3 regions of the Brevibacillus schisleri genome follow, and region 2 is predicted to be linked to each of the others. Evidence: riboswitches for the same ligand, from Rfam matches in the RefSeq annotation. Region 2 holds a riboswitch; each other region holds the start of a gene.
The links. Region 2 has a riboswitch for lysine ahead of ACUUHJ_RS09215 (aspartate kinase). Riboswitches for the same ligand answer to the same signal wherever they lie in the genome.

Region 1 (10,541 bases), 2.5 Mb from region 2:
GACGTTTCCTCTACGATCGGTAGGCCATCCATATCCGTCCGCCAAGCAATTAGTCGTTTTGGCTTTGTTCCTGCCAGCTTGACCAAAATGCCTGTCCGCCACGTTTTAATCTCGATTCGCTCCTGAGGCAGCTTTTTCAAATAATCGAGCAAGTATTGCTGCGTCTTCACTTCAGCGAAGCCTGGCTCCGGTATTTGGTGCAAATCTCGGCGAATTTGTGTAAACAAGGAAGTCGTCATGGTCTACTACGCCTCCTTTTTCGTGCCTGTTCTTGCTGTTAATTGCTCCTCAAACACGGCAAGGAAACGGTCGACATCGGCTTTTGTCAACGTCAGTGGCGGAAGCAGACGAACAATCGTTTTCTGCGTCACGTCTACAAGGATTCCTTCGTCAAGCAATGCTTGCTGCAAGTGGCTTACCTCTTCTGGGGTGGAAGAGAGTGGAATTCCAACCATCAGGCCTTTTCCGCGAAGGGATTGCAGTTGATCTGGAAGACGCGTTCGTAACGCTTCCAAGCCCGACCACAGGTACGCAATCACTTCTTCTACATGAGCGATGAAGGCTGGATTAAGCAATTCGTCCAACACGACATTCCCCAGGGCAGCAGACAATGGCGATGGTGCGAATGTCGTTCCATGATCCCCCGGTTTGAACTGGTTCATCAGCTTTGGACCAGCGATGACACCGCCGAGAGGTAGCCCTCCCCCTATGCCTTTGGCGAATAGGATGAGATCTGGCGTTACGCCTGCATGCTCATAAGCAAACAGCTTTCCTGTTCTGCCCATTCCTGTCTGGATTTCGTCCATGACAAAGAGCATGCCTTCTTGTTCACAGATGGCAGCTACCTCTCGCAAGAACGCTTCTGTTAGTGGCACGACACCGCCGGAACCCAAGACTGGCTCCATAAGGACCGCAGCGGGTCTTGCCTCCTGGCAAATCGCTCGCAATCCTGCTGTGTCCTCCACATCCAGTTCATAAACAGGAAAAGCTGGCTGAGGAAAGTCTTGATAGACGTGAGCCTGCCTCGTTAGACGCACTGCTCCAAGTGTTCGCCCGTGAAAGCTGTTGCGTAAAACAACGATGCCTTCACGACCTGCTCCCTCGTTTTTCGTCCATTTGTGAATCAGCTTGATCGCAGACTCTGTGGCCTCCGCACCAGAGTTGGTGAAAAACACCTTACCGCTGATGCTGTTTGCAACCAAACGCTCCGCTAATCGAATAGCCGGCTTGTTTAAAAATACATTGGAAATATGCAAGAAGCGCTCTCCCTGCTCACGCAGAGCCTGTACAATGCGCGGATGAGAATGCCCCAAAACGTTTACCGCGAGTCCAGTAAACAAGTCGAGATAACTCTTCCCATTCGTATCGTACAAGTAATTTCCTTCGCCTTTCTCTATGGCAATCGGAAGTCTTTTATAAGAGGAGACGATATATTGTTCATCGAGCGAACGCCAGTCCATGTGCACTCTCTCCCTTACAGCTGACGTAGCTCCTGCTTGATCTCTGTCTTGGAACGAGTTTTTTCATCGATTTGCTTGATCACACGTGCAGGCGTTCCCGCAACGACTACGTATGGAGGTACATCTTCAATGACGACAGCACCTGCTGCAACAACAGCACCTTTTCCTACGCGTACACCTTCCAGAATGACAGCATTTGCTCCGATGACAACATCATCCTCGACAACAACTGGCTGTGCAGACGGCGGCTCGATAACGCCTGCGATAACCGATCCAGCGCCGATGTGGCAGTTTTTCCCGATGGTTCCACGTCCACCTACTACAACATTCATATCGATCATCGTACCTTCACCGATCACTGCACCGATGTTAATGGAAGCACCCATCATGATGACCGCATTGTTACCGATTGTCACTTGGTCACGGATAATCGCGCCTGGCTCAATACGCGCTTGAATCCCTTTTGTATCCAACAATGGAATAGCGGAGTTGCGACGATCGCTTTCTACTACATAATCTTCAATTTTGTCTACGTTAGCAGCGAGCACTGGCTCAATCTCTTTCCACTCACCAAAAACAACACCAGTCGGACCAGTAATGAAGGCTTTGGAGCTCGCACCAAAGTCGATTCCCTCCAGATTCCCTTTCACATATACCTTCACAGGTGTTTTCTTTTCGCTTTTTTGAATAAACGCGATAATTTCGTTAGCATCCATCATGTTCATTGTTACATCCTCCTCAAAATAACAGCATGGTAAATCAAAAAAAGCAATGAGTGCATTCGCTATCTCATTGCTTTTGATACTACGTAAGCAAATCATAAATAGCGCTCCACAAAAAGATGTAAGGTCCCTTGTGACAGGATGTTCATTTTTCATGAGACACCCCAGCCTGTGCTACGTAGGGGCATAGCATAAGCTTCGGCGCTTTAGCCTTTCTTCCTTCTCCTGCCCCCTGGCAGATTGCGAAAAGGCTTACTCTTCTTCGGCGCACCTCTATTTAGTGTATATTATATTGATTTTATTTAACTCTACCAAAATCAATGAAACGTGGCAAGATGAAAAAAGTTATTGACAACGATTATCATTTTCATTAATTTTATTTGTGAGAATGATACTCATTATCTAACTGGAGGTTTTACGTTTTATGAGCATTTTGATGGTATACGCGAGCATGACAGGGAATACACAGGAAATTGCTGAAGCAATTGCAGAAGGTATTCGTTCAACTGGTGCAGAGCTGGAGATAAAAGAAGTAATGGACGCGAATGCAAAAGAACTCGAGGCTTACGACGGAATCTTGCTTGGTGCCTACACATGGGGCGATGGCGAACTCCCAGATGAATGCCTGGATTTCTATGAGGAAATGGACGATATTGACCTCAGCGGGAAAAAGGTTGTTGCTTTTGGCTCTTGCGATTCCGCTTACGAGCATGTCGGTGCAGCTGTTGATATTTTGCTGAAAAAGGCGAGCGAGCGTGGCGCAGAAACTCCTCTGGAGGGTTTAAAAATCGAGCTTTCTCCTACAGCAAAAGAAGTGGAAACTTGCAAAGCATTTGGGGTATCGTTCGCTGAATTGCTCGGCTAATCGATGTTTCCCAAATACTCTGGCACATGCTATACTATCAATCCAACTTTTTAAGGAGGATTGATCTCATGTCACTACATACAGACGAGATTCTGTTACGGCCTCTCCACCAACAAGACGCAGCCGAGCTCCTAGAGCTTCGGCTGCGTAATCATGAATTTCTCCAACCATTTGAACCGAGATCCGCCCTGCTTCATTTCTGACCCTTCCAGCACAGCAAGAACAGATTTCGCAAGCACAGAATGATTTTGAACGTGGTACTGCCTATGCTTTTGGTGTATTCTCCCGTGAATCCGAAAAAATGATTGGACGTGTAGCGTTGTCAAATGTCGCACGCGGCGCATGGCAAAATGCGACGATTGGCTACTTCATGGATCAGGCCTGCAATGGCAAAGGCTATACAACACTAGCTGTAAATCTTGCCCTTCGCTTTGCTTTTACGGATGTTGGGCTACACAGGGTACAAGCGGCTGTCATTCCTCGCAACCAAGCTTCCATTCGCGTCTTGGAAAAAAACCGTTTTCGCCAGGAGGGGCTATCGTTACGCTATTTGCAAATTAACGGTGTATGGGAGGACCATCTCATCTACGCTCTTACTGCTGAGGAGTGGTCTGTGTAATCTCCATGCTCTTTTCAATCTCGCGCAGACGCTCTAGGATGCGCCGTTTGCGGTACAGCATCATCCCCGCTTCGGCGACATCCTTTACGGTTGAGCGATTCAAATACGCTCCGAACAAAATACCCGCAATAGGCACCATTTGAAATAACTTTTTCCACCCGAAGTTTTCTGTGTACGTAACCACGACTTCACGCCATCCCTGCAATTGTGCCATTACCTCTCTCTGCGCATTTGGTTCATCAAAGCGGGAGAGCTCAGCGAGTATCGCTTTTTTCCCTACGATGTCTGATGAAGCAAATTGCAAGCATTTGACGACAAACAGCCGCTCCCTCTTCTCTTCCGGTCGATAGCCATAGGCAAGTGCCATCTCTTGTAATACTTTTAGGGATGTCCCCATCAATAGCGGGATATCGATCGCAAGGGTAAATATCCCCCCGAAGCCAGTCGTCGCACCTTGTACTGTGGCAAAATTCGCACGTGAATCCTTCAGCTCCATTGCGACATCATTCATGATTGTAAGCGGTACAGCAGCAATCTCCTCCTTGCCAATGACAGAAGTACCGGATCCCTCTAACCGTTTGTCAAACCGCTTGTATATCGATTCAGCCTGCACCAAATAAGTCCCACCTGTCTCGAGAAAGGCTGCCATTTCATCTACGGCTTTTCCCAGCTTCTCCTGAACAAATGCAGGCGTAATCCGATCTAAGAGAACAAAAGGAAGTCTGCCAAGCTTTTCCCAGAACCACAAGTCGTTCTGGTCCTTCTCCCAGTCCTCCACTTCGCGTAAGGCCGTAACCAATGTCTCCCTAGACTCTTTCAACCCCAACAACCTCCCTGCCTGCTCACTCAGATTCTCCTCGCTTCCACTGACATTGGTTGCGCAAGATGGACTTGATATAGTCCTGCAACTCTTCTGGCGTGGCGTGGCAGACGAATTCTTTTTTATTTCTTACGATCCCCAGCTTCAAATGTTTCACTTGCTCTCCTTCGATCCGAAAGCCGAACTTTTCCAAGATTACCTTCTGTTCATTTGTCACAGAACTTCCTCCCCTTGTAGTCGAAAACCCCCATGCCAAAATGCAAGGGGGTTTTCCTATACTACTATTTCACTTCAATTGTAAGCGTCAATGTTTCATTATGCTCATTTACATCGTTTTTCTTCGTGTACTTTCTTTTGGAGTTGATAACCGTGCAGGTCTTATTGCTGAGCGTATTCGTTACCTTGATCTTGTATTCCCCAGGCTTATCCGTATCGATATACTTTTTCAAATTCAGTGATTCAAGCCCCTCACTATCGTCGCCATCACCTTTGCTGGGCTTGATGCTGGCGATCTCTTCTTCCCCGAAAAAGATCTCGATCCGATTTTCTGAGGAAATGGTACCATTACTGTGCTTCCGGTTGGCACCAATACCGATCTCGCCATGTTTCCATTCAAATTTCGGCATATAGTAGGACTTCTTTTCGCTCTTATCCCTGATCTTTTTGGATCCGACTAGCTCAGCATGAGTAGCGATCAGCCTTAGGTCTTCCATTTCGAGATCATCGCCTGCGTTCACGGTAATCTTTTGTCCGTCCCGGTATTCCTTGCCGCTCTCGCTTCGAAGAAGAAGTGGCGAACTTGGCGGACTTACACCTGTATCCCCTGGCTCACATGCCGGATACGACTTGATTGGAGGCGAATCTTCTATCACTTGAACATAGCCGCACCAGACTTGCGCTGGGTCTCTTTTACTATAGTAGTTGACTTTGTAGCGGCCTGGCTTGTAGCCGGACAACAGCAATCCCGTGTGATCCCAATTCAATTTGTTCTCATCGACAATGACGTTATCGATCGCCCATACACCCGGCCCCTCATCATCATCTGCTTCACTTCCCTTTTCAATGTGCTCGGCAGCAGTGGTCAGCCAGATCAGATGAACAGGATTCTGATACAGCTTGACTGTATTATCAGAGGAATACAGGTTCATCTTTTCTACCGTCGGTGTTGATTTTTCGTTTTGCTGCATCAACACATCCATCGTGACATTTCCATCAGCAGGGCCGCAGGCATTTGGTGCACCTGGTATTTGTATTTGAACCGTTGTCGCCGAAGTATCGCCCCACAAAGACGATTTCTCTTTTTGCCCCGAAACAGGCTCAAACATGACAGCGATTGTGATTCCAGCCAATCTCTCAGGAATGTCCACCTCAAAATGTTGCGCGTCTGTCAAGGTTTGTCCTGTCCCGTTCACCGACCATCTTCCTGGGATTGGCGAATACAATGGAACCTTCCCTGGTGCTGCTGGCGCTGTTATTTTCTGATCTTGCGTCAGCTTTTGACCGCTTGCATCTGTTCCCATGTACAGCTCTGCAACGCCTACTTGAATTGTCGTCATCCAAGGTGACATGGTTGTATCATCCGGAACAAAGAGGAGCTCATACTGCCCCGTCAACAATGTCCCCGTCGAAAATATGGTTTCTTGAACAGACCTCATCTCTGTACTCGTGGACTTATTTGTTAATTTCCACGTGCCCCGTACAGAACTGGTAAAGTCGTGTGAACCCATCATTCCAAAAATCGCCGTTTGCCCGCCACTTGGTACTGGTTCTCCCTCTGCCTTTTCCCCGTTAAATATGCTCGGGTAATTTATGGCCTCTACCAGAAATCGCACATGCACTGTGCTGCTCTTCCCTTTGGCATCTGTCACAACAAAGGTCAAGGTATGCGAGCCAGCAGACAGCTTTTGTGCTGGAATGGTAAACCGAGGTACTTGCCATTTGAAAGTAGTTTGTGACGAGGTATTTTCGGCTTGATACTCCGGTAACTCTACTCCATCCAATAAAACTTGCTTCCGATTGATGTTGGTGCCAGTTCCATAAGTGGTCTGTATCACGTCAATATCAAGTGGTGTCTCGGGAGGAAGAATAAACTCATCATTCTTCACCCAGTTCCAACCATTTGAATCGAGTCCTGCAACCTGATAATCGTTAAAGATAACCATATCGTGAACAGGCTGCTGCCGGAGTGGCTTAGATACTTGGCTGTTTTTTTTCATGGATGCTGTTGCCCCGGCCCCCATGGCTGGCGGTACTGACACACCTGACAACAGGGTGCCCGTTGCCAAACACACTAGAAGTGTTTTTACAACCCATTTTTTCACGAATTGTCCTCCTACTTTCTTCCTTACAATTTTCAACTGTGATCATTCGACAAAAACGGCGAAATATCCTTTACGATCATAAAGCTTTTTCACGCGCTAGATATAGTTAAATACTATCCGGTTTATAATTTATATAGATTTGACTTATATCTCCCTAGTCGGTAAAAATGGATGAAAAGGAGGGGATTCAGATGGTACAAACCAATCAATGGAATGCCGGACTGTACGACGCCAAAATGAATTTCGTTTCTGAATACGGCAAAGGGTTAGTGGACTGGCTACAGCCGGCTCCCGGAGAAAGCATTCTTGACTTAGGCTGTGGAACAGGTGACCTGTGTGCCGAACTATCGCTTGCAGGAGTCAATGTGACAGGAATCGACTTTTCTGCCACCATGATTGAGGCTGCTCGCAAAAAATATCCGCCGTTTGCTTTTGAAGTAGCCGATGCGCATACGTATCGTACAGTTGTCAGTTACGACGCTGTCTTTTCCAATGCCGCACTCCACTGGATGAAACGTCCTGCTGAAGTCATTGAAACCATTTGGATGGCTCTAGCTCCCGGTGGACGCTTTGTCGCCGAATTTGGAGGACACGGCAATTGTGGACAAATCACAAAGGCATTACGGACTGTTTTAGCACGTAGAGGAATATCTGCCGATGAGCGCTCACCTTGGTATTTTCCCAGCATAGGAGAGTACACGACTCTTTTGGAAAAGCAAGGCTTCCACGTCGTGCTTGCTTCCCATTTTGATCGACCGACAGTCATGGCTGATGGAGACCTGGGCCTGTCACATTGGCTGAATTCTTTTTGCAGTCCTTTTTTCGCGGGACTGTCCTCAGATGAAATCCAGCAAGTATGTAGGGAAATCACTGACATACTGCGTCCTGCTCTGTTTCAAGAGGGACACTGGGTGCTCGATTACAAGCGTATTCGCGTCCTTGCCCATAAGGATACTCTACAAGGGGGGGCTGCACGATGACCCGTATTGCCTGTCTCCATGGACATTATTCAAATATTTCACTCTTATCAGATGCGTTCGCAGCCTTTGAAGTAGAGCTCCTTCATTTTGTTGATCCAGGCTTGCTCCTGCAAAACGCGGGAATTCCTGTCCATACCACGGAACAGGCACAAGCCAAATTACGTGAGCAGCTAAACTGGATGCAAAGCTGCGCGGTCGATGCAATCGTGATCACTTGCACACAGTATGCCGCACTGGTAACACCAGAGGTTGAAGCAACTGCCACTGTCCCACTCTTCACGATCGATGGACCATTTTTTCATGAGCTTGCCCGTCATTCTAAGCCACAAGTCCTGCTGTTCTCCAATCCTGCTACTGTCCAACCTACGATGGAGCGTCTCGCGAAGCTCGCCCATTCCCACAACCTTCATCCAGAGGTACAAGTATCTCTCGTCGAAAATGCTTTTGCCCTGCTCATGGAAAACAAGCAAGAAGCGTACAGAGAAGCAATAAAAGACGCCTTGTATCAGCTCTGCCAAACGTTTCCAGATCAACTAATTGCAGTGGCACAGCTCTCCATGGTACCTGTTGCTGATCAGTTTGCAAAGGAAAACGGCTGTAAGATCTCCCATCCTTTACATAGTTTGACGTCGAAAGTGTCCGCAACGTTACCATTACTTTTAAATCGTTGAAAATCGTATGCGTGTAAAAAACAGCCCCGTTTCCTAAGGTTTTTGGCCAGTGGCAACGGGGCTGTCGCTATAAACGAATTCAATTGGCTTTTACATGCCTTCGGCGTTGGTCACCAGAACCTCTTCTCCCTCTTTCAAGCCGCCTTTGATTTCAATAAAATCATAGCCTTCAATCCCGATTTGTACGTCTTTCGGCATCGGATCTCCAGTGCTCGGATCCTTCACCATTACCGTACCCTGACCTGGCCCCAGAATTTCAACCGCATTGCTTGGCAATCGCAGGACATTCTGTGCTTGAGCGACGATAATATCGTTGTCTCCCGTCATCCCATGCTTAAATTCAGCCTTGTCTAGTAGTTCCACTTTTACCGCGAAACGAACTTCCTTGTCTTCTTTTTTCCCTTCTTTCGGGAGCTCTACGACTTTGCCTTTAAACGGCTCTGTACCAAATGCATACACGTAAACATCGACATTTTGTCCGATCTTAATCGCGGGAATATCAAGCTCTCCAACGGCTGCCATAAAGTAAACAGAAGTTGTGTCCATAATAATGGCCGCAGGTTCTGACCCTGGCGCTTCGCCTTCTTTTACACCTAGCTTGGTGATGACACCACTAATTGGCGCTGTTACTTGGTTCTTCGCAATTTCACGCTTTTTCTGCTCCATATTCAATAAGGACCCTTTTAGCGCTAGTTCTTTTTCCATCAGCTCCATACCGGACGCTTCCATATCCATCTTGAACAGTTGTTGCCCTACTTTGATTACATCGTCCTTTTTCACGTCGATCTTGCCGATTTTCCCGTAAGTACCAGCCAATATCTCCATTTCATCTGGCAGCTGGAATTCTTTCTGATTTCGGCTTACATATAAGAGTCCCTTATCATCCGTGAACTGTACCTCACCCTTGTCCCCAACATAAATGGCCCCAGGCTTCTTGACCAATACCTCTACATTGTGAATTCCGCCCGCACCTTCTACTTTTTCACCTATTCTATCCACTTCCGTGACAACACCATCCACAAAATACATGGAAGTCGGAATGAATACCTTCACTTTTGTACCTACATTGAATCGTTCAGACTCATAAGAGGTAAATTGCCCAATAATTTTCAAATAGTCGGTATTAGCAAGTTTGGCGACTACTGTTTCTGGTCTGACATCTTGCCCTTCTTCCACTGAGACTTCGATGACTTTCCCTTCCTTGGTAGCCGTGATCTTGTCTTTTTTCTGTTTAATTTCACTTAGTTCTTTTTTCGCTTTTAAAATTTCCAGCTCTAGCTTTTGAATTTCCAGCTGTGCATCAGAGCTGTCTATCGTGAACAAGACATCGCCTTTTTTCACAGACTGACCTTCCTTGACTAGCACACGTTGCACCTTGCCATTGAGCTCTGGCTTGACTTCCTCACGCGCCTTCGCTTCCACTGTACCTGCTGAGTTGATCGTCTTCTTGACCTCACCACGTTCCACGAGCGCTGTCGGGAAGTTCGGTTTTTCTTCTGGCTTTTCTTCTGTAACCTCTTCGCCCTTGAAGTACGAATAGCCGTAATAGCTACCCCCTCCAAGAACGGCCACGACCGTGGCGATAATGATCCATTTTTTCTTGTTCATCTTACGTTCCCCACATTTCATCACTTATTCAGATCGAATCGCTTGCAGTGCACTTAAACGAGATGCGCGGATTGCCGGGAAGATTCCCGCCAACACCCCAATAACAAAGGAGAAGCCAATCGCAAAGAGTGCCAGCCAGCTTGGAATGACCGCTAGCTTTGTCGGCTCAGCCTCAGGGTCTCCTCCACCGCCATAGCCCATGTTCAGACTATCCAAGAGACCGCCAGACGCTCCGAAGTAATTCACGAGCTCAACAGCTCCCCACGCCATGCCGAGACCAGCTAGTCCACCAATTAAGCCAATAAAGCCTGACTCCATTAGGAACAGCCAACGAATATTCAACACAGTGGCTCCGATTACTTTCATGATGCCAATCTCTTTGGTTCGCTCTAAAATCGACATGATCATCGTATTGACGATTCCAATCGTTGCGACAAGTAAGGAGATTGCTGCAATTCCTCCGAGGACCATCTGA
Region 2 (10,541 bases):
GCTCATTTTTGGTGTCTTGGGAATCATTAATATGGCACACGGCCAAATTTTTATTTTTGGATCACTGGTTGGCTTGGTATTGATGACCAGCCTGAATATGCCTTTAGGGGTAGCGCTGATCGTAGCAATCGTCATATCTGCCATTTTGGGTCTCGTGCTGGAGTATATAGCGCTTCGCCCCCTTCGTAAAAAAAATGTACCCCATCTGGCATCCTTGATCAGTACGATCGGATTTGCCATTTTAATGGAGGAGGCCATGCACAAGTTTTTCGGTGCTGACTCCCGTTCGTTCCCGCAATCTTTTGGGGACACCACCTTTGACTTGGGGCTCATTCAAATTCGCAGCGTCGATCTCGTTATTTTGGGGATTTCTGTGTTGCTGATGTTCGTTCTGCATTTCTGGATTCAAAAAACGAAAATGGGAAAAGCCATTCGCGCGACGGCTGAAAATACGGATACAGCTAATATTTTGGGGATTAACACGAATATGGTCATTGTTGTGACCGTCATGCTTGCTTCAGCGCTGGGAGGCATCGCCGGCATATTGATCGGGATGGCGTACTCTGCTCTCATTCCGACGATGGGAATGACGCTTGGCTTCAAAGGTTTGGCGGTCTTGATTTTAGGCGGTGTGGGGAGCATTCCTGGAGCCATGGTATGCGGTGTATTGCTCGGGATTATCGAGGTGTTTACCGTCGCATACGGAGACTCGTCGTATCGGGATGCGGTTGCTTTTGGCTTGATCATTCTCATTTTGCTCTTGAAGCCGGAAGGACTATTTGGACGCAAAGCGTAAGGGAGGTGCAGACATTGGACATTCTCAATCCATATAATTTACAGGTACTGACTTTTATCTTGTTAAACAGTATTTTGGCGATCAGTATTTACATTACGCTCTCGACGGGACAGCTTTCCTTGGGACATGCGGGCTTTATGAGCATTGGTGCTTTTACGGCGAGTATTTTGACGAAGCAAGCGGACATGCCACTGTTTATCGCCATCATCATCGGAGGACTGGTGGCAGGGCTGATTGCACTGTTGATCGGTGCTCCGACATTGAAGCTCCACGGCCTGTACCTGGCAATTGCTACGCTTGGCTTTGGTGAAGTGATTCGCGTTATTTTTCTCAATATGGAGATGACAAATGGCGCTCTCGGATTGACCGGACTTCAATCGGTTGGCAATTACTTGTACGATTTTGAAAAAGCACTGGGGGTAAAAGCACAAACCTTTGGCATTTCGGTCATGCAAATGAAGTCATTATCAACCTTTGTGTTTATGCTGCTCCTGTTTGCCTTCATTCTTTTCCTGACGCTGCGTCTGAACCGTTCGCGTCTGGGGCGAGCTTTCGAAGCGATCAAAGCGGATGAAACGGCAGCACGAGCAATGGGATTGCAAGTCAACTATTATAAAATGCTTGCATTTGTGATCGGTTCCATTTTGGCTGGTGTATGTGGAGGGTTGTTCGCCCACATTACGACGACGATTACGCCTGATGATTTTAACTATCATAAAGTAGTCGAAATCTTGTCCTATGCCGTTATTGGCGGCAGTGAAGTGGTTTGGGGGCCGCTATTCGGTGCCTTTGTATTGACAGCACTGCCGGAGGTGCTGCGTGGTTTGGCCGAGTACAAAATGCTCATGTACGGTTTGATCATGGTCGGTGTAATGGCGTTCCGCCCGCATGGCTTGATTGGTGCCGACACGTTCCAAAAGCTGTTCAAGCGTCGTCGGGGCAAGTCATCCGACAAGGAAGCGAAGGGAGGAGTATAAGATGTTGCTGGAACTTGCGAACGTAGGAAAAAGCTTTGGCGGCATCACCGCTCTTCGTGACGTTTCTTTTACTGTCGGGGAGGGTGAGATTGTCGGCTTGATTGGTCCGAATGGTGCGGGGAAAACGACCATTTTCAATATGGCGACGGGCATATTCGAACCAACGACGGGAACCTTTACTTTTGCCGGACAGAAGCTAAATGGAATGGCGCCTAACAAAATTACCGAAATGGGGATTGCAAGGACGTTCCAAAATATTCGCTTATTCGGTCACATGAGTGCGTTGGACAACGTGAAGGTAGGATGTCATTCGCGCATGAAGGCCGGCTTCTGGGCTTCCCTTTTGAAAACATCGGGACAACGTGCGGAAGAAAAGGCGGTGACCAAAAAAGCAGAGGAGCTCCTCGAATTCGTAGGCTTGTCTGACATTGCTGACGTCCGCTCGGATACATTGGCGTACGGTCAACAGCGGCGTCTGGAGATTGCACGGGCACTAGCTACGGAACCAAAACTCTTGCTATTGGACGAACCTGCTGCTGGAATGATCGAGACCGAGACGAAAGCACTCATGGAGCTGGTCAAAAAAATTCGCGATGACGGAACGACTGTTTTGTTGGTCGAACACGATATGGGATTGGTCATGAATCTGTGTGAAAAGGTCGTATGCATCAACTTTGGGGTCAAAATTGCTGACGGCACACCAGCAGAGGTACAAAACAATCCAGATGTGATTGAAGCCTACCTCGGCAAGGAGGACGAATAAGATGCTGAACATACAAAACTTGACGACCTCCTACGGTCAAATCAAGGCGATTCGCGGGATAACGCTGGAAGTGCCGGAGGGCAAAATCGTCTCGCTAATCGGGGCGAATGGAGCGGGCAAAACCACAACTATGCGTACGATCGCAGGTCAACTGAAGCCTGAAGCAGGGACGATTACGTTTTGTGGTCAACGCATAGAGGGTTCGAGACCCCATCAAATCGTAAAAGCCGGACTGGCGTTGGTTCCAGAAGGGCGTGCAATTCTCGGGAAGATGACCGTACTGGAAAACCTGGAGATGGGCGCATTCCAGCGCAACGATGCACAAGGCATCAAGGACGACATGGAGAAGATGATGACGTGGTTCCCCATCCTCAAGGAGCGTCTTTCCCAATTGGGAGGGACGATGTCTGGTGGTCAGCAGCAAATGCTAGCTATTGCCCGCGCATTGATGTCTCGACCGAAGCTGCTGCTTTTGGACGAGCCGTCAATGGGCTTGGCTCCCATTGTGGTGGCAGACATTTTCAAGGTGATCAAAGAAATCAATGCAGAAGGTACGACCGTCCTGATCGTGGAGCAAAATGTCAAGCAGGCCCTCAAAATCGCTGATTACGGGTATGTGCTGGAGGCTGGGCAAATCGTATTGGACGGCACAGGAGTAGCGCTGTTAAACGACGAGCGTGTAAAAGAAGCATATTTGGGCGGTCGCAAACACTAGGTCTGCCTATAAAAACTGTCGCCATGGAATGAGGCGGCAGTTTTTTTCGTATGGATTCCATGGTACTATGAAGGATAGAACGTATATTCTCTTATGATGCGAAATGGGAAGGAAGCCGGATACGATGCCAACCAAATTGACGAGAGAGCAAATGGAATATCTTGTTCATCAAGTACAACGCTATTTTAAAGAAGAACGGTCGGAGACACTCGGCAATTTGGAGACGGAAGAGTTGATTGCCTTTTTTTCAAAAGAGCTCGGCCCCTTCTATTACAATCAAGGGGTGCAAGACAGCCGCAAGCTGCTGATGGAACGGATGAGTTCCTTAGAAGATGAACTGTATGTATTGGAAAAGCCAATCCACAAGAACAAATAGATGCTAGGCAGATATAGAGCAAAGAGGAGGGAGCAGCCATGAACAGCTCCTTAAAAGATAAACTGGCCGTCCTGCCAGATAAACCAGGCTGCTACCTGATGAAAAATGCGAGCGGGGAAATCATTTACGTCGGAAAAGCCAAGGTGCTGAAAAACCGCGTCCGCTCATATTTTACAGGCAGTCATAACGGGAAGACGCAGCTGTTGGTCAGTGAGATCGTGGACTTTGAGTACATTGTGGTATCCTCAGCGATTGAGGCGCTTATCCTCGAGTGCAACCTGATCAAGGAGCACGACCCGCGCTACAATGTCATGCTCCGCGATGATAAGACGTATCCGTACATCAAAATTACGAACGAGGCGCAGCCACGCCTGGAGATTACCCGTAAGGTATTAAAAGATAAAGCCAAGTATTTCGGGCCCTATCCGAATGCCGGAGATGCCTCCGAGGTGAAGAAGCTGCTGGATCGACTCTATCCGTTGCGAAAATGTCGCAATATGCCCAAGCAGGTTTGTCTTTACTACCATTTGGGACAATGTCTTGCGCCCTGTGTGTACGAGGTATCGGCAGAGGAAAACCAGCGTTTGGTGGATCAAATCAGCCAGTTCCTCGATGGTGGTCATGAGGAAATGAAGCAAACCCTCACGGAAAAAATGCTGCAAGCCGCAGAAAACATGGAGTTCGAACGAGCTAAGGAATATCGTGATCAGATCAAGAGCATCGAAGCCGTAATGGAGAAGCAGAAGATCACGTTCACCGATACGATAGACCGCGACATTATCGGGTTTGCCGTGGAAAAAGGCTGGATGTGCATCCAGGTGTTTTATATGCGAAAAGGGAAGATGATCGAGCGTCAGACGACTTCCTTTCCATACTATGGAAGCGAAACCGAGGACTTCATGTCTTATGTGAGCCAGTTCTACTTCGACAAGCAAAATGCGCTGCCAAAAGAAATACTGCTCCCGCAAGAGAGTGAACCGGAGCTTTTGGCTGAGTGGTTGGGCATCAAAGTCCATGCTCCGAAAAGAGGCAAAAAGCATGAGCTCGTGAAGATGGCTACCGAGAATGCCCGTATTGCTTTGCAGGAGAAGTTCGCGCTGATGTCCAAGGACGATGCTCGTACGGTCCAAGCAGTACACAATCTCGGTCACATTTTAGGGATTCCGGTTCCTCATCGAATTGAAGCGTTTGACAACTCCAATATTCAGGGAACAGAGCCAGTGTCTGCGATGATTGTGTTTACAGACGGCCGCCCTGACAAAAAGGAATACCGCAAATTCAAGATCAAAACCGTAGAGGGACCAGATGATTACGGCTCCATGCGCGAAGTCGTTCGCCGTCGTTACTCTCGTCTGCTGAAAGAAAACCAGCCAATGCCCGACCTGATTGTGATCGATGGTGGTAAAGGCCAAATCAGTGCAGCTATGGACGTGCTGGAAAACGAGCTAGGTCTCTATATTCCTGTCTGTGGTCTGGCGAAAGATGAGAAGCACCGCACTGCTCAGCTCATGTACGGAGATCCGCCAGAGCCTGTAAATCTTAGACGTGATAGCTATGAATTTTATTTGTTGCAGCGTATCCAGGATGAAGTCCACCGTTTTGTTATTACGTTCCACAGACAATCCCGGACAAAAACAATGCTTTCCTCGCAGTTGGATGAGATCCCGGGTATTGGTGAAAAGCGGCGGAAGCTGTTGTTCTCTCATTTTGGCTCGTTGAAAAAAATGCGCGAGGCGACCGTTGAGGACTTCCGCCAATTGGGAATCGGCGACAAGCTGGCAAAAGAAATCATCGGGCATCTGCGCAAGCTGGACACATAGCCAGTGTGACTTTTTAAACAAGCTCTAAAAAGGAATTGATCCATTTTTAGACTCATGATATAATCCGATTCAAACAGAATAGTTAGCCTCACTTCCATTATGGAGTGAGGTAGAGGCGCGAAAACCAAGAGTACCACCCTGAGATCGGGTATCTGTGAAGGGGACGGGAAAGGGGAATTCGCCGAAGTATGGGGGGAAACCCGCTTTTCTCCATGCTGGGTCTGCGTTGAACAAATGCAGGACTGTCATCTGCACAATGACCAATTGTCAGATGGAGAGCTATCTCACGGTGTGTCAATGTGAGTTTTGATGGTGATAACTGTCAATCTTCGTTGTCCGCGTGTATTGGGAGGGAGGAACCGGTATGTCGAAACAGTAGGCAGCGGCAGGTCTTATTCCTTGTCGGTGCCTTTTTTGTAAAATAAAAATGCAAGACTTTTCCTTATAGAGAGAATAGTGAAAAACCATACGATACGAGATAAATACCAATATTGGATATGAGAAAAAGGGAGAGAAGCCGCATGGGGTTGATCGTGCAGAAATACGGAGGCACCTCTGTAGGTACCATTGAGCGAATTTTACGAGTTGCGGATCGAATTATCAGCTATAAAGAGGAAGGGCATGATGTGGTAGTTGTTGTTTCTGCAATGGGGAAATCTACTGACGTGTTGGTAGACATGGCCAAGCAGATTAGCGCATACCCATCCGAGCGTGAAATGGATATGCTGCTGACCACGGGGGAGCAGGTATCGATCGCGCTTTTGTCGATGGCCTTGCATACAAAAGGCTACGATGCCATTTCTCTTACGGGCTGGCAAGCTGGAATCACCACAGAGGCGATTCACGGAAGAGCACGGATCAAGCAGATTAATCCAGAGCGGATTCAATCTGAGCTCGGTCGTGGTCGTGTGGTGATCGTGGCAGGATTCCAAGGGATCAGTGACGAAGGGGAAATTACGACGCTCGGCCGCGGTGGATCGGATACATCTGCGGTTACACTTGCAGCCAGCTTGAACGCTGAGAAATGCGAAATCTTTACAGACGTGTCCGGGGTGTATACAGCTGATCCGCGAATGGTTCCAGCTGCGAGCAAGCTGGATACGATCTCGTATGATGAGATGCTGGAGCTGGCGAACCTCGGTGCAGGGGTTCTTCATCCTAGGTCAGTAGAGGCTGCGAAAAAATACAAGGTAAGGCTGGTCGTCCGCTCTAGCTTTACTGCCGAAGATGGTACGTACGTTGAGGAGGTTGCCAACATGGAAACAGGAAGAGTAGTAAGTGGAGTTGCACACGATGAAGATGTAGCCAAAATCACGGTTGTCGGCATGCCTGCCAAGGTCGGGACGCTCTCCCGTCTGTTCAATACGCTGGCGGACAATCAAGTGAACGTCGATATTATTATCCAAAGCTCTTATGATGCTACTGTTACAAATATTTCTTTCACAGTTGCAGCAGATGACCTGAAAAAAGCACTGGATACGCTGGACAGAAACAAAAACGAGCTTGGCTTTGAAAAAGTCGATTTCGAGGAAAGCTTGACCAAAGTATCCATTGTTGGCTCTGGAATGATCAACAATCCAGGGGTAGCTGCCGAAATGTTCCGCGTTCTGGCAGAAAAAGAAATTTCTATTAAAATGGTATCAACTTCTGATATCAAGGTTTCTTGCGTCATTCCAGCAGCTTTGACAGAGCTGGCTGTTCGCAGTCTTCATTCGGCCTATGGTCTGGATGTTGAGGAAACCGCGGTTGTGCACGGAGTATAAAAAGATAGATGCTCCCTCTCCCTTCTTATAGGTAGAGGGGGCATTTTGTTCATGGCGCCACTTGTACAGAGATGCGTATGTCCGAAGGGCTTTCCATTTCGATTTTGCTGAACGCTTCTTTTTCTTTCCACTGCTCAATCATACCCGCGATGATCCCGGCTTCAAAGGAAAGACTGCATCCTAGTCTTTCTATAGACTGATAGCTAAAAATGGAATGAGTGAGTGAATAGACGATCGTTTGCCCGTTCTCCTCCAGGACGTCTAGCTGGCCTAATCCAAGCCGAATAAAAGGCATAATCGGGCCTGTTGCAGATTGAATGGGGATTTGGCGGCCCATATTTTTTCCTATCCAATAGAGTATATGGTTTTCGCTATCGCCTAGCAGGGTGCTAGTAAGCGTTTCGCGTAGGAGATGATAGCCAAGATAGGGCATATTCATTCTCTCTGCGTAGGGAATGGTCTCTGTCGGCAACAGTGCTGCAAGCTGATCCTTCTCTTTCATATGTGCTTCCCTCCTGTCTTTACTAGATTATGAGGAGGGACACGCATTCATGACATCGGAATAGAAAAAATAGCTGGACTAAACAAAGTTATTCTATCAATGTATTTAGTACATTGATTGTCTTGACGCTCTGTGTCGACAAGAGTACAATTGGATTTGGTCATAGTTTTGCCCAACTTTTTCTCGTATTTTGACACATTCCGACAAATTCATTTGATCTAGTGAACGCAGTCATTTGGTGAACAGCGTCAAGATCCCGTTCATAAAATGATCGTGGTGGTTTTGCTATGTCTAATGGGTGAGGCAATGGGTTAGGATATTGGGGAAAGGTCTATCAAAACGGTCGAAGCCGTTTTGGACCGCTTGCGGTGATGCTTGACGTTTTTCACAAAATTGAGAGTTACATACATTGAAAGGGGGACCATTGTATGGCGAAAGGCCATAGCTTTCTCAGTCACAAGCTCCACTCACTTCTTGGTTTGTTTCCGATCGGGCTCTTCCTGCTGTTTCACTTGACAGCCAACTACCAAGCGACCCGTGGAGCCGAAGCTTTTAATCAAACAGTTGGTTTGATTGAAAATGTTCCATTCGTATTGGTGCTTGAATTTGTTTTCATCTACCTCCCGATCCTGTTTCACGCTGTTTACGGTATTTACATTGCGTTCCAAGCAAAGCAAAACGTAGGGAACTTCGGTTACTTCCGAAACCAAATGTTCTTGTGGCAACGCGTTACAGGAGTCATTACCCTCATTTTTATCGTTTGGCACGTCTGGGAAACCCGCATCCAAAAAGCAATGGGTGCACATGTGGATTTTGACATGATGGCAAATATTTTGAGCAGTCCTGCAATGATCGTATTCTACACAATCGGGATTATTAGCACGACGTTCCACTTCTCCAACGGACTGTGGTCGTTCCTGGTTCACTGGGGAATTACAGTTGGGCCGCGTTCCCAGCGCATTGCAACATTCCTGACTTTGGGCGTATTCGTAATTGTGACCTTCATCGGCTTGCGTGCGATGTCGGCTTTCATTTTGTAGGGATAGGGGGACAAAACACATGGCAAAAGGTAAACTGATCATTGTCGGTGGAGGTTTGGCCGGCTTGATGGCTACCATCAAAGCAGCAGAAAAAGGCGTTCCTGTTCAGCTGTTCTCCCTGGTTCCGGTAAAACGTTCCCACTCTGTCTGTGCGCAGGGCGGTATTAACGGAGCGGTAAATACCAAAGGGGAAGGCGACTCCACATGGGAGCACTTCGACGATACAGTATATGGCGGAGACTTCTTGGCAAACCAACCGCCAGTTAAAGCAATGTGCGATGCAGCACCTGGCATCATTTATATGTTGGACCGTATGGGCGTTATGTTTAACCGTACGCCAGAAGGTCTGTTGGACTTCCGTCGTTTCGGGGGAACCAAGCATCACCGTACCGCTTTTGCGGGTGCGACAACTGGACAACAGCTTTTGTACGCATTGGACGAACAAGTACGCCGTTATGAAGCTGAAGGTCTGGTAACCAAGTACGAATATTGGGATTTCCTCGGAGCCGTTTTGGACGATACAGGAACCTGTCGCGGGATTACTGCACAGAACATGCGTTCCGGTGAAATTCAATCCTTCCGTGCGGATGCCGTTATTTTGGCAACAGGCGGACCTGGTATCATCTTCGGTAAATCGACGAACTCGATTATCAATACTGGTACAGCAGCATCTGCGGCGTATCAACAAGGGGTTATCTACTCCAATGGTGAGATGATCCAAATTCACCCAACTGCAATCCCGGGCGACGACAAGCTGCGTCTGATGTCCGAGTCTGCTCGTGGTGAGGGTGGTCGTGTATGGACGTACAGAGACGGTAAGCCTTGGTACTTCCTGGAAGATAAATACCCTGCTTACGGAAACCTGGTTCCGCGTGACATCGCGACTCGCGAAATCTTCTCTGTTTGCGTAGATATGAAGCTGGGTATCAACGGCGAAAACATGGTATACCTCGACCTGTCCCACAAAGATCCAAAAGAACTGGATGTAAAATTGGGCGGTATTATCGAGATTTACGAAAAATTCGTTGGGGATGACCCACGTAAAGTTCCAATGAAGATTTTCCCTGCGGTTCACTACTCCATGGGTGGTATGTGGGTAGACTACAACCAAATGACCAATATCCCTGGTTTGTTTGCAGCAGGTGAGTGCGATTACTCTCAGCACGGTGCAAACCGTTTGGGTGCGAACTCCCTCTTGTCCGCGATCTATGGTGGTATGGTAGCAGGTCCAAAAGCGATCGAGTACATCAAAGGTTTGAACAAATCCTCTGATGACCTGTCTTCCACGCTCTTTGACAGCTTCACAAGCAAAGAGCAAGCGAAATACGACAGCATCCTGAAAATGGACGGAACAGAAAATGCTTACCTGATCCACAAGGAACTGGGTGAGTGGATGACTGACAACGTAACGGTAGTACGTTACAACGACCGTCTGCAAAAAACGGATGATAAGATCGTTGAACTGATGGAACGCTACAAGAAAATCAACATCAACGATACGAATAAATGGAGCAACTCTGGTGCGGCGTTTACCCGTCATCTGTGGAACATGCTCGCACTGTCCCGCGCGATCACAATCGGTGCGCTCAAGCGCGACGAGAGCCGCGGTGCTCACTACAAGCCTGACTTCCCTGAGCGTGATGACGAAAACTTCATGAAGACGACAATGGCGAAGTTCAATGCTGAAACGACTGCGCCTGAAATCTACTATGAAGACATCGACGTATCCCTGATCGCACCACGTAAACGTGACTATACGTCTGACAAGAAATAAGAGAGGAGGAAACTG
Region 3 (9,827 bases), 600 kb from region 2:
CGCCTTGGAACAAGACGAGGAACTGTCGCTGTTACCCTCTTTGCAGGTAGCCAGCTATCACGTGGCCCGCTTTGCTCTCATCATGCGGGATGACGGCCTTAGTGGTCTCGGTATTTTTCCTGGAGACGCCCTCTTGATCTCAGACTTTTCGATGGAGCCTGTAAAAGACAGACCTGTGTTGATCCGACAGGAGGGGCAGTTCCTTGTGCGCATCGCAGCAGACGTCAATCCATTGGAATGTCTGTTTACAACCACACGTGAGCTAGACACCCCCATGCTGCTCCCCTCGGAAAACATCCGCATTACAGGTGTTGTATCCGGGATTATTCCACGTTCATCATCGTGACATCATTAAGCAGCCAATCCTTGATTGCTGCCACCGTTTGCTGCCACTGCTCCTGCGGAGTAATGGCAGCGGGCTTGTCACCCTCCTGCGATCCATAGCTTCCGAACTGCGAGTGGTTTCCCCCTTCTATAGTCATGTACACCGTACGCTCCGGCAAATATTGCTTGCTCTCCTCAAACCTTTCCATATTAATCACACCGTCGCGAGACCCGAGCAAAGACAGCACAGGCAAATTCACCTTCTTTAGGTTCCCCTGAGTGTTCGGATACGCTCCCAGTAAAAACACGCCGTTGATTCGGTCCGGGTGGTTTGCTGCGAATTGAGCTGCCATAGTACCACCGAGTGAATGTCCTCCGATGACAAACGTTTTATTCGGGTACGCCTTTAATACTTGTGTCGCTCTCGTCATATCACTTACAGCCAAATTCAATGGCATTCGTGCGAGAAAAACATGGTAGCCGGAGCCTGCCAAGGCACGGGCAATCGGTGCATAGCTCTCCGGTTTGACGAGTGCTCCCGGATATAAGATGAGTCCCGGTTCGCGTGACTCCCCGCCTTGGAAGATAATCCAGTCATTCGTATCCATGACCGTTATCCCTTCACCGCCTTGCATAGCCGTTAGTGCTGCCTGATCGGGCTGATATGGCTGCAGATACCATATAGCCAGACAAATCGCTGCAAGTGTCACCAATACAAGTGCCTGGAACCATTTTTTACGCGCTTGACTCATCCTACCCACCTCGTTTCCGCCCCTATGTATGATGCTACTTATTATGTCTCAAACACGCTGCACATGTGCATAAATTGTGAATCTCGACATTTCCGTGGTGTTGACGAACTGTTTTTTACATAGTAGTATTCAAAGATACTACTATTTTTTCACCAAAAAGAGAAGGGATGGGAATTGTTATGAATCTACAAGATGTGCAATTTTGCGAGGAGCTGGTAAGAAGTGCTGGAATGGAGCTGCTAGTGGAATTTGAAAAAGGCGCGTCCTGCCACAGCAAGGAAGCAATGGCTAAACGCTTTGAAGAGGTGAATCCCGTGGTTGAAGCTCGATTAAAGCGCTCATTATCCGAGCGGTTCCCCACCTATCAATTTTCTGACGCCGAATTCGATCTGGCTGCACAGGAAAATCCTGAATTCACAAGTCCTTATTGGGTGATAGATGCAATCGATGGAGCCGTTCACTTTCTACAAAAAATGCCGATGTGGGCTACTTCCCTCTGCCTGATTGACGGTGGACGCACGGTTGTTTCTTTTGTCTATGATCCATGCCGTGATGAACTGTTTACAGCAATTGACGGGCGTGGAGCTTTTTTAAACGGACAAAAAATCATTACTTCATCCAAATCGCTGCTGAGTGAGTGCATTCTAGGGACGCTCTTTGCTTCCTCCGAGCCGATGAACCTCTTGGTCGGAGAGTATACAGCAAATTCCTTGACGCGAGTGATGCCAGAAGCTTTTGCCACCCGCATGCAAGGCGCGGTATCACTCCATCTGGCCTATGTGGCGTGCGGACGACTCGACGGTTACTGGGAATACGGTGAAGGAGTGTATGATTGGCTTGCTGGTGCCCTTCTGGTCCAGGAAGCCGGAGGCAAAATTACGGATACACAGGGGACTGATTTTTGCTGGAAAAGCACAGGCATCGTAGCAGCAGGCTCGACCATCTACCCTCAGCTGATCCAATTGACCCCAGCTTCATAACGAACAAATAAAAAGGGTGAGCCTATGCGCATCACCCTTTCTCCTTTTTCCGCTCACGAAAACGGCGCACCTTCATCAGGTTTCCGCACATTTTGTCATCGCACCAGCGGCGCACCCGGTTGCGGCTTTCATCATAAAACACCCAGCGGCAATCCTCGTTGTCACATATTTTGATTCGCTCCAGATGCTGCGGGGCAAGCAGTTCCGCGAAAGAAGCAGCAATTTGTGCCATGACGAGGGGCCAGCTCTCTGCTTGGCTGGATTGCTTTTGCCTGTAGCCGCCCTCCTCATCTACATACAACACCTGCGTATGAAAAGGGGCGAGAGCCAACACTTTGTTCAATTCCGCAAGGTCCTCCTCTTGGAATCGGTCTCCACGGACAACGTCTTCCAGCATTCGTCTCAAACGCTCCCGCAATTGCAAAAGAGATGCAGCATACGCCTCATTCATCGGCAGCGGAGCGGTTAGCTTGTATGTTTGCAAAAAGGATGACAGCCATTCCTGATTCTCCAGGCGATTTTCCCAACGACCAGAACCGCGCCAATCCCGCCAATCACTATTTAAAAAATCGATACAAAGCCAGTCCATGTCATCCACTCTCCTGACGAAACCCTTCATTTTTCTCTCTTGTATGACCATACAGGATATGGTAATCTTTATTTGTAACCACCGTAACTCGATTAACTGGTTACACCCTCTTTTCTTATTGCTATTATAGCGTTTCATCAATCTGTTTCACAGACGAGGAGGAAGCGTATGAATCGGAAGGAATTGCTTTTGCACGGATGGGAATGTGCGTATGACAAGGAAGACTGGTATCCACCCCTAAAAGAAGTGCTTTCCGGAGTATCAGCAGCGGAGGCTAGCTGGCGCCCTGTGGGAGAAGCAGCCAACACCATCTGGGAAAACATCAGCCACCTTCTTTATTACAAAGAACGCCTCTTGCATCGTCTTTTGGGCACCGAATTCCCTAGCTCCGCGGAGACGAACGATGATACCTTCACCCCATCCGGTGGTCCCGCTGACGAAGACGCTTGGCAAGCTACCCTCTTGCGAATGGAAAGCGTCCACCGCCACATTCATGAACAGCTTTCCTTGCTGACGGATGAAGAGTTAAACCAGATGGCTACCTATACGCCCATTTACCAAAACGTCATGAGTCTTGTCTTGCATGATGCGTTTCATACGGGACAAATTGTCCAAATTCGCAAGCTGCAAGGCTCCTGGCCTGCTAGACGCTCATTTGACTAACAAAATTTCACATTGATTAATCCCGAACAATCCTTTATAGTTGAACAATCACATAATTTCATACATGTTATCCTCATCTTTCACGGTGGGGATAGAGGTCGCGGCTTTTATATCATCCTGTACGAGATTCAGAGAAAATCAATGACTCCAGGTAAGGAAAATCCGCCGAAGCTCATATCGCGTCTCTGTGCGATTGGGTTGGGGCTGTACTCGAAAGGGGCAGAACTGTCACGTTTGCATGCCAAGCAAACGTGGTGAGCTATCTTCAGTGAAGGCTTGGTGGGGATTGGATGATACCGCCCTATGCCATTTTTTTGGCTATGGCGGTTTTTTAATTTCCGACCTTCCTTCTCAAAAATCAAGAAAGGTCGTGCAAGCAGCTTATGTCACAAAATCAATTGCAACGTGGTTTGAAAGCCCGCCACCTGACGATGATCGCCATCGGCGGCTCGATTGGGACGGGATTGTTTCTGGCGAGTGGAGGCTCGATTCATTCCGCGGGACCAGGTGGAGCTTTAGTCGCCTATCTCGCTATTAGTATCATGGTTTACTTTTTAATGACCAGCTTGGGGGAAATGGCAGCCTTCATGCCTGTTTCCGGTTCGTTTTCGACGTATGCCACGCGGTTCGTCGATCCATCTCTCGGCTTTGCTCTCGGTTGGAACTACTGGTACAACTGGGCGATTACCATTGCCGTCGAGCTGTCAGCTTCTGCACTCATTATGAAATATTGGTTCCCGGATACCCCAGCGATAGTGTGGAGCGCTTTGTTCCTCGGATTGCTGTTTGCCTTGAATCTCCTGTCTGTGAAAGCCTATGGAGAATCTGAATATTGGTTCGCCTTGATTAAAGTAGTAACGGTTATCATCTTTATTATTGTCGGTGTGTTGATGATTTTTGGCATTATGGGTGGTCAAGCTGTTGGCTTCCAAAACTTCACCAAAGGCGACGCGCCATTCAATGGCGGCTTCATGGCCCTGCTCGGTGTCTTTATGATTGCCGGATTCTCTTTCCAAGGAACAGAATTGGTTGGTGTAGCAGCTGGGGAGAGCGAAGACCCTGCCCGCAATATTCCGAAGGCCATCCGTCAAATTTTTTGGCGCATCCTGCTCTTCTACATCCTCGCTATTTTGATCATCGGGTTGCTGGTTCCATACGATAATCCAAATCTGATCAGTGGCGACATTACGGATATTGCGATCAGTCCGTTTACGATTGTATTTGAAAATGCCGGTTTTGCTTTTGCAGCATCCGTCATGAACGCGGTTATTCTCACGTCTGTATTGTCTGCTGGTAACTCTGGCATGTACGCCTCTACACGCATGCTGTGGAACTTGGCGAAAGAAGGAAAAGCACCAAAATGGTTCGTAAAAGTAACAAGTAACGGCGTACCGATCAATGCCTTGATCTTGACTGCGCTCATCGGCGCCCTTGCGTTTCTGTCCTCACTGTTTGGGGAAGGCGAAGTCTACGTATGGCTTTTGAATGCGTCCGGTATGTCAGGCTTCATCGCTTGGCTGGGCATTGCCATTAGTCACTACCGTTTCCGCAAAGCGTTTATCGCTCAGGGCCGAGACTTAAGCGAATTGCCTTATCGGGCAAAGTGGTTCCCGTTTGGACCGATTTTTGCCTTCATCATTTGCTGTATCGTTATTTTTGGGCAAAACTACTCCGCATTCATCGGGGGAACGGTCGACTGGTATGGCGTCCTGGTCTCTTACATTGGCCTGCCACTCTTCTTACTCATTTGGCTCGCTTATAAAATCACGCAAAAGACCAAGCTCGTCCCTCTTGAACAAGTTGACTTCAGCATGGATGAACACACGAAATAATCGAAGAAAAATACGGACTTCCGTTAACTGAACGGGAGTCCTTTTTCATGTTTGCCAACCTATTAAAAACTGACCCAAAATAGCCGATAGTATAGAAAAGAAGCAATTGAGATCCGTTTCCTTCCGTTCTCACAACTCATACTAGTCATCTGATAAAAGGTAAACATGATCTCCTGCCTTCACGACTGAACATGAATCCATGTGAGGAGAGTAGAACATGCAAATCCAATCGTATTCCCGCTACCTACCCCCCCAGCTCCCAACTAGCCAAACTGCACCTAAAATGGTGACAGGAACTAGTCTGGAATTGCCCAAACCCGATACGGTAGACCTTCGTTCACACAAGGCACGCGAGCTACCTGCTGATGCCATCGAACATCACAGCGCCCAATTTTTCTTTAGCACTGAGATTAATGAGCGGTTGGATAAAATTTTCGCAGATAAGCCACCCGAGGCTCGCAAAGCCTTTGACCACATCCTGGAGCGAAACTTTTTCAACTCCCAATCCACCTACACTGATGAAGAAAGAGCTGCTTTGGTAGAAGTCGGTTTAACCCAAGGCAAATATTTGGCAGACCAATACATGGCTGATGAGAAAAATGCTGCTGAATTTTTGGATACCCTCCATCTGCTCGCAGGCGTTGCCAAAACACGAAAGGTTGACCCTGCAACTGGCAGTGTCAGCTACGTAGAGCTTCCGCAAAAACCACAAGGGGCGCCGAACGACTATGTTAATCCATCCAAGCTGATGGAGCGGTATGATCCGGAAGCCTACAAAAAAATGCAAGCCGCCACAACCAATCCAACAGAGAAAGTAAGCATGCTGATTCAATTCGTCAAAAAGCTGCAACATCGTCCAGACTGGATCACACAATACCGGAACGAACAAGCTACGCTTCTCTCCGATTTAAAAAACACAAAAATCACTAACCGCTTCGAGAATATAAATACAAAGGACACCACTGAATTTGTTCGTCAAATGAATACACTCACTGAAGATGCTTCCTTTTCCGCGATCACACCATTGCTACAAGCGAATCTTGCTTCTTTTATGAAGAGCCTGGTCAAGAAAACGAGTTAACTGCACAAAGATGATCGGCACAGCCCCTCCCGAACTTTCTGGGACTGGGGCTGTTTTTTCTGGTGTAGTCCGAGTCCCGTTGCTTTTCCATTTAAGGAAATGTACAGGCAGGTGGTGGATATACTAACCCGTAAAGGAGGAGACGAACATGGATGACAATCGCGAAAACGACCTGCCTGATTTCAAGCAACTGGATGACAGACTGATCGCTCAACCTCCCACTAGTCCAATACTCGCAATCCGTACCAATCTGGACAAGGAACCAAATGACGTCGACAATCCGTATGTGCAGCAAGACTCTACATCCACTGGACAAAATAAGGGGGAAGCAAAATGACTGATCATACCTCACAGGAAAAGCCCGACATGGGTTATAACGGAAGCAATATGCATGGTTACTCCCTTACGCCAAAGGAAGGGACATTGAACCAAACTGCCAAGTCGGCTACGGAAAACAAAGAAAACAGGGACAAAGAATAGTACTTTTCCATTATGAAAAACAAATCCCCTTTGGGGAAACAGGCAGATGCTCACTTTGCCTTTTTCCGGAAGGGGATTTGTTTTGGGGTTCTGGCCAAGAACGTGGTAAAAAACATTTTTTTATTGACGAAATTGTATTGGAAATATATACTTTTCATGGATTTGATAATGAGAATCGTTATCAAATTCTTTTATATATAATCAGGAGGTTGCCCCATGAAATCCAGGCTCTTCAAACACATTTATAGTACAACTTTAGTCACTTCTCTCCTTACAGGTGGTGCACATTTTGCTCTGGCTGCTCCACTCGTGGCCACTGCGGAACAGACGGATGTTGCCCCTTTGTCGCTTAATTTCGCAGTCGAACAGGCAATAAAGAACAGTGTTGATCTGGAGCTGCTTCGACTTGAATTAGATATTACGAATTACGAAACATCTATCACACTAAGAGAAAAGGAAGAAATCAAAAAATCCGACGTCATAACTCTGGCTGATGCAAAAAAGAAATTCGAAGACGCCGCCAAAGCGATCAAAGAAGTGGTTGCCGATGAAGTCGCCCTGAATACGCAAAAAAACACCGTTCAATTGCAAGTACATAAAGCTTTCTTCGAAGTCCAATCATTAGACGCCAAAATCAAAGCGCAAAAGAAGAGCTTGCAAAGACAGTACTGGTTGAACTCCCAAGAAACAGAAGCTCACAAAAATCTTGCTGCCCTTGAAGCCAGCTACAAGCAAGCATTGGCCAAGCTCAACGATTTATTGAATGAAAAAGCCGACAGACAATGGAGAATGATCGCAACTGATCTGACCCAGCACGAGCTGCTTTCCTTGGAGCAATTGCAAGCAAAAGCTTTTGAAAAGCGACCTGAGATGATCAAAGCTCAAGCAGAAATAGATTTTACCCAAGTAAGAATTGATTACACAGCAGAGTATTCCGCACTAAGCACACATAAAGGAATAATTGCAAAAAATGAGCACAAAAAAGCGGAACTGCAAAAACAAAAAACGCAAAAGAAAATCGGTCAAGAAGTAAGTGACAACTATACGAAGGTACTGGCAGCGAAAAAGGCATTAGAAGAAAGTACAACAAAGAAAGAAACCGCATTGGGGCGCTATCAGGCAACAATCGATCAATATAGATTGGGGAAGGCATCGATGAAAGAACTGATGGAAGACGAAGCGAGCCTGTTTGACTCTGAAACAAAAGCAATTGAATCGGTCTATCAATACAATCTCGCTGCTACCACCTTGAACCAGTCAACTGGCTATTAATATTCCGCATTACGAAGGATCTCATTTATTTATTTTAAATAAAGAAGGCTTCATCCCACAGGGTGAAGCCCTTACTCATTTAACAGTCTCTCAAAAACTCCCGGCATCACCAGACGACCACCGTCTACCCCAAAATCCTCTATAAACCACCAAGCCGATAGGACACTATGACAATACGCCCACGCCAACACTCTCTCTTTTTGCAAAGACAGCGCCTTCGTCAGCCCATCGACCCGCTGCTTCATTACTTCTTCTACCCCATCCTCTGGCAAATGGTTCAGCAAAAACGGAATCACCTCGTATTCCGTCTCCCTTATCAGTCCTTTTGGATCAATTGCCAACCACGGCTCTCTTTCTGCGCGCAAAATATTTTCATGATGAAGATCACCATGCAGCAGGCACAGTTCTTTTTGTGTGGAGAGAAGCTTTTTATACCATTGCATAGCCCGCTCCACCATTTGCTCAGGAATCGGTCCTGTCCCCCCTTGGAAATGAGGGCGAATCTTTTCCAGTCCCACAGCCCAGTCTGCTATCGTCGGGAACCTCGACGCAAGCTTGCCAACCCTCGAAATGGGTGTATGCATTCTTTTGATTACGTCCACCAAGCATTGAATTCCTCGTCTTCGCTACTCAGCTTGTCCAGTGTCTCTCCTGGCATGATGCGCTCCAAAAGCATGATCCCTTTTTCCTCGTCAGCATCGAGAAGCTGCACCATTCCCCGCCCTGCAAAACCCCGAATCGCTGCCAGCTCTCTCTGCCAATCCAGTCCAGGCACTCCCAGCTTCAGCACTGCGCTCCTCCCATCCTGCAACGCAACTGGTGCTACAAAGTTATAGGAGGGTGGAAACGGCTCAAGAACTTTTAATAACCACCGTGCTTCGCATTCGGCAATCAGCTCATGAAAGGAATCGAGCCAGAGACGACCTGCTTCTTTATGTACGCCCATAATTGTTTGGGTAAAATGGGTTGGTAGTGAAATCATTAGGAATCTCCTCCTCGAACTACTTGCAAAACATCCTCTTGCATTAGCTTTCAAGCTGTTCCCTTCCCACAGCCGCGTAAGAAGAAGCGCATTTCCAGTCAAGCGCCTCTGGAGCCCATCCCAGCTCAGGAAAAAATGGCGGGGGTTTTCAGCTTCACCTATGAAACACTCCATCGAAACTTCTACGTTTGAAGCGCTCCCGCCATTTTTTCCGAAGCGGCCAGTGAATCCCCCCTTGCGGGGCGTAGGCCGAAGCGCAGACTGGAAATGCGCTTCTTCCCCACCATAGCCACTTCACCAAAAAGGGGACAGCTTCGAAAGCCGCCCCCCCTTTATTTCCCGGAAAATGTTAGGACAGTCGTCCCATCAAGCGCTCCATACGTTCCAGTGCCTTCTTCAACTGCTCCATCGATGTTGCATAAGAACAACGGATATGTCCCTTTCCGCTTTCGCCGAACACGTCTCCAGGTACGACTGCTACCTTTTCCTCCATCAGCAGCTTCTCCGCAAACTCAGAAGAGCTGAGACCTGTAGAGGCTACAGACGGGAATGCGTAGAAGGCTCCGTCCGGCTCATGGCAAGTCAATCCGATATGACGGAATCCATCTACCACATAATTGCGGCGCTGACGGTAGCTCTCGATCATTCGTTCCATATCTGAACGTCCATGGCGCAGTGCTTCCAATGCAGCCATCTGAGCCATTGTCGGTGCACACAGCATGGTGTACTGATGGATTTTCAGCATGCCTGCGAGCAAATCAGGTGACGCGCAGACATATCCCAGACGCCATCCGGTCATCGCAAACGCTTTGGAAAAACCGGAAATCAGGATCGTCCGATCTTTCATCCCTGGCAGCGCCGCGATACTATCG

Region 1: linked by a shared signal. The riboswitch ahead of dapD (2,3,4,5-tetrahydropyridine-2,6-dicarboxylate N-acetyltransferase) and the one ahead of ACUUHJ_RS09215 (aspartate kinase) in region 2 are both predicted to bind lysine.
Region 3: linked by a shared signal. The riboswitch ahead of ACUUHJ_RS06300 (amino acid permease) and the one ahead of ACUUHJ_RS09215 (aspartate kinase) in region 2 are both predicted to bind lysine.

Annotation. Positions count from the first base shown of each region.
Region 1 is NZ_JBVNDM010000001.1:4,344,436-4,354,976, forward strand. It holds gene ACUUHJ_RS20505 (N-acetyldiaminopimelate deacetylase) at 1-239, opposite strand, end outside; gene ACUUHJ_RS20510 (aspartate aminotransferase family protein) at 246-1,460, opposite strand; gene dapD (2,3,4,5-tetrahydropyridine-2,6-dicarboxylate N-acetyltransferase) at 1,475-2,185, opposite strand; lysine riboswitch at 2,277-2,466, opposite strand; gene ACUUHJ_RS20520 (flavodoxin) at 2,607-3,047, shown strand; partial or broken gene ACUUHJ_RS20525 (GNAT family N-acetyltransferase) at 3,116-3,666, shown strand; gene ACUUHJ_RS20530 (EcsC family protein) at 3,641-4,495, opposite strand; gene ACUUHJ_RS20535 (hypothetical protein) at 4,509-4,703, opposite strand; gene ACUUHJ_RS20540 (hypothetical protein) at 4,768-6,807, opposite strand; gene ACUUHJ_RS20545 (methyltransferase domain-containing protein) at 6,999-7,787, shown strand; gene ACUUHJ_RS20550 (hypothetical protein) at 7,784-8,458, shown strand; gene ACUUHJ_RS20555 (efflux RND transporter periplasmic adaptor subunit) at 8,549-10,066, opposite strand; gene ACUUHJ_RS20560 (ABC transporter permease) at 10,091-10,541, opposite strand, start outside.
Region 2 is NZ_JBVNDM010000001.1:1,826,842-1,837,382, forward strand. It holds gene ACUUHJ_RS09185 (branched-chain amino acid ABC transporter permease) at 1-796, shown strand, start outside; gene ACUUHJ_RS09190 (branched-chain amino acid ABC transporter permease) at 802-1,773, shown strand; gene ACUUHJ_RS09195 (ABC transporter ATP-binding protein) at 1,775-2,536, shown strand; gene ACUUHJ_RS09200 (ABC transporter ATP-binding protein) at 2,538-3,251, shown strand; gene ACUUHJ_RS09205 (DUF2164 domain-containing protein) at 3,376-3,627, shown strand; gene uvrC (excinuclease ABC subunit UvrC) at 3,666-5,447, shown strand; lysine riboswitch at 5,550-5,737, shown strand; gene ACUUHJ_RS09215 (aspartate kinase) at 5,969-7,210, shown strand; gene ACUUHJ_RS09220 (YslB family protein) at 7,260-7,712, opposite strand; gene ACUUHJ_RS09225 (succinate dehydrogenase cytochrome b558 subunit) at 8,141-8,752, shown strand; gene sdhA (succinate dehydrogenase flavoprotein subunit) at 8,772-10,526, shown strand.
Region 3 is NZ_JBVNDM010000001.1:1,222,466-1,232,292, reverse strand. It holds gene ACUUHJ_RS06325 (hypothetical protein) at 1-346, shown strand, start outside; gene ACUUHJ_RS06320 (alpha/beta fold hydrolase) at 324-1,076, opposite strand; gene ACUUHJ_RS06315 (inositol monophosphatase family protein) at 1,256-2,056, shown strand; gene ACUUHJ_RS06310 (CGNR zinc finger domain-containing protein) at 2,088-2,645, opposite strand; gene ACUUHJ_RS06305 (DinB family protein) at 2,814-3,308, shown strand; lysine riboswitch at 3,393-3,578, shown strand; gene ACUUHJ_RS06300 (amino acid permease) at 3,692-5,140, shown strand; gene ACUUHJ_RS06295 (hypothetical protein) at 5,358-6,221, shown strand; gene ACUUHJ_RS06290 (hypothetical protein) at 6,370-6,558, shown strand; gene ACUUHJ_RS06285 (hypothetical protein) at 6,555-6,701, shown strand; gene ACUUHJ_RS06280 (TolC family protein) at 6,918-7,973, shown strand; gene ACUUHJ_RS06275 (aminoglycoside phosphotransferase family protein) at 8,045-8,575, opposite strand; gene ACUUHJ_RS06270 (aminoglycoside phosphotransferase family protein) at 8,566-8,955, opposite strand; gene ACUUHJ_RS06265 (aminotransferase) at 9,305-9,827, opposite strand, start outside.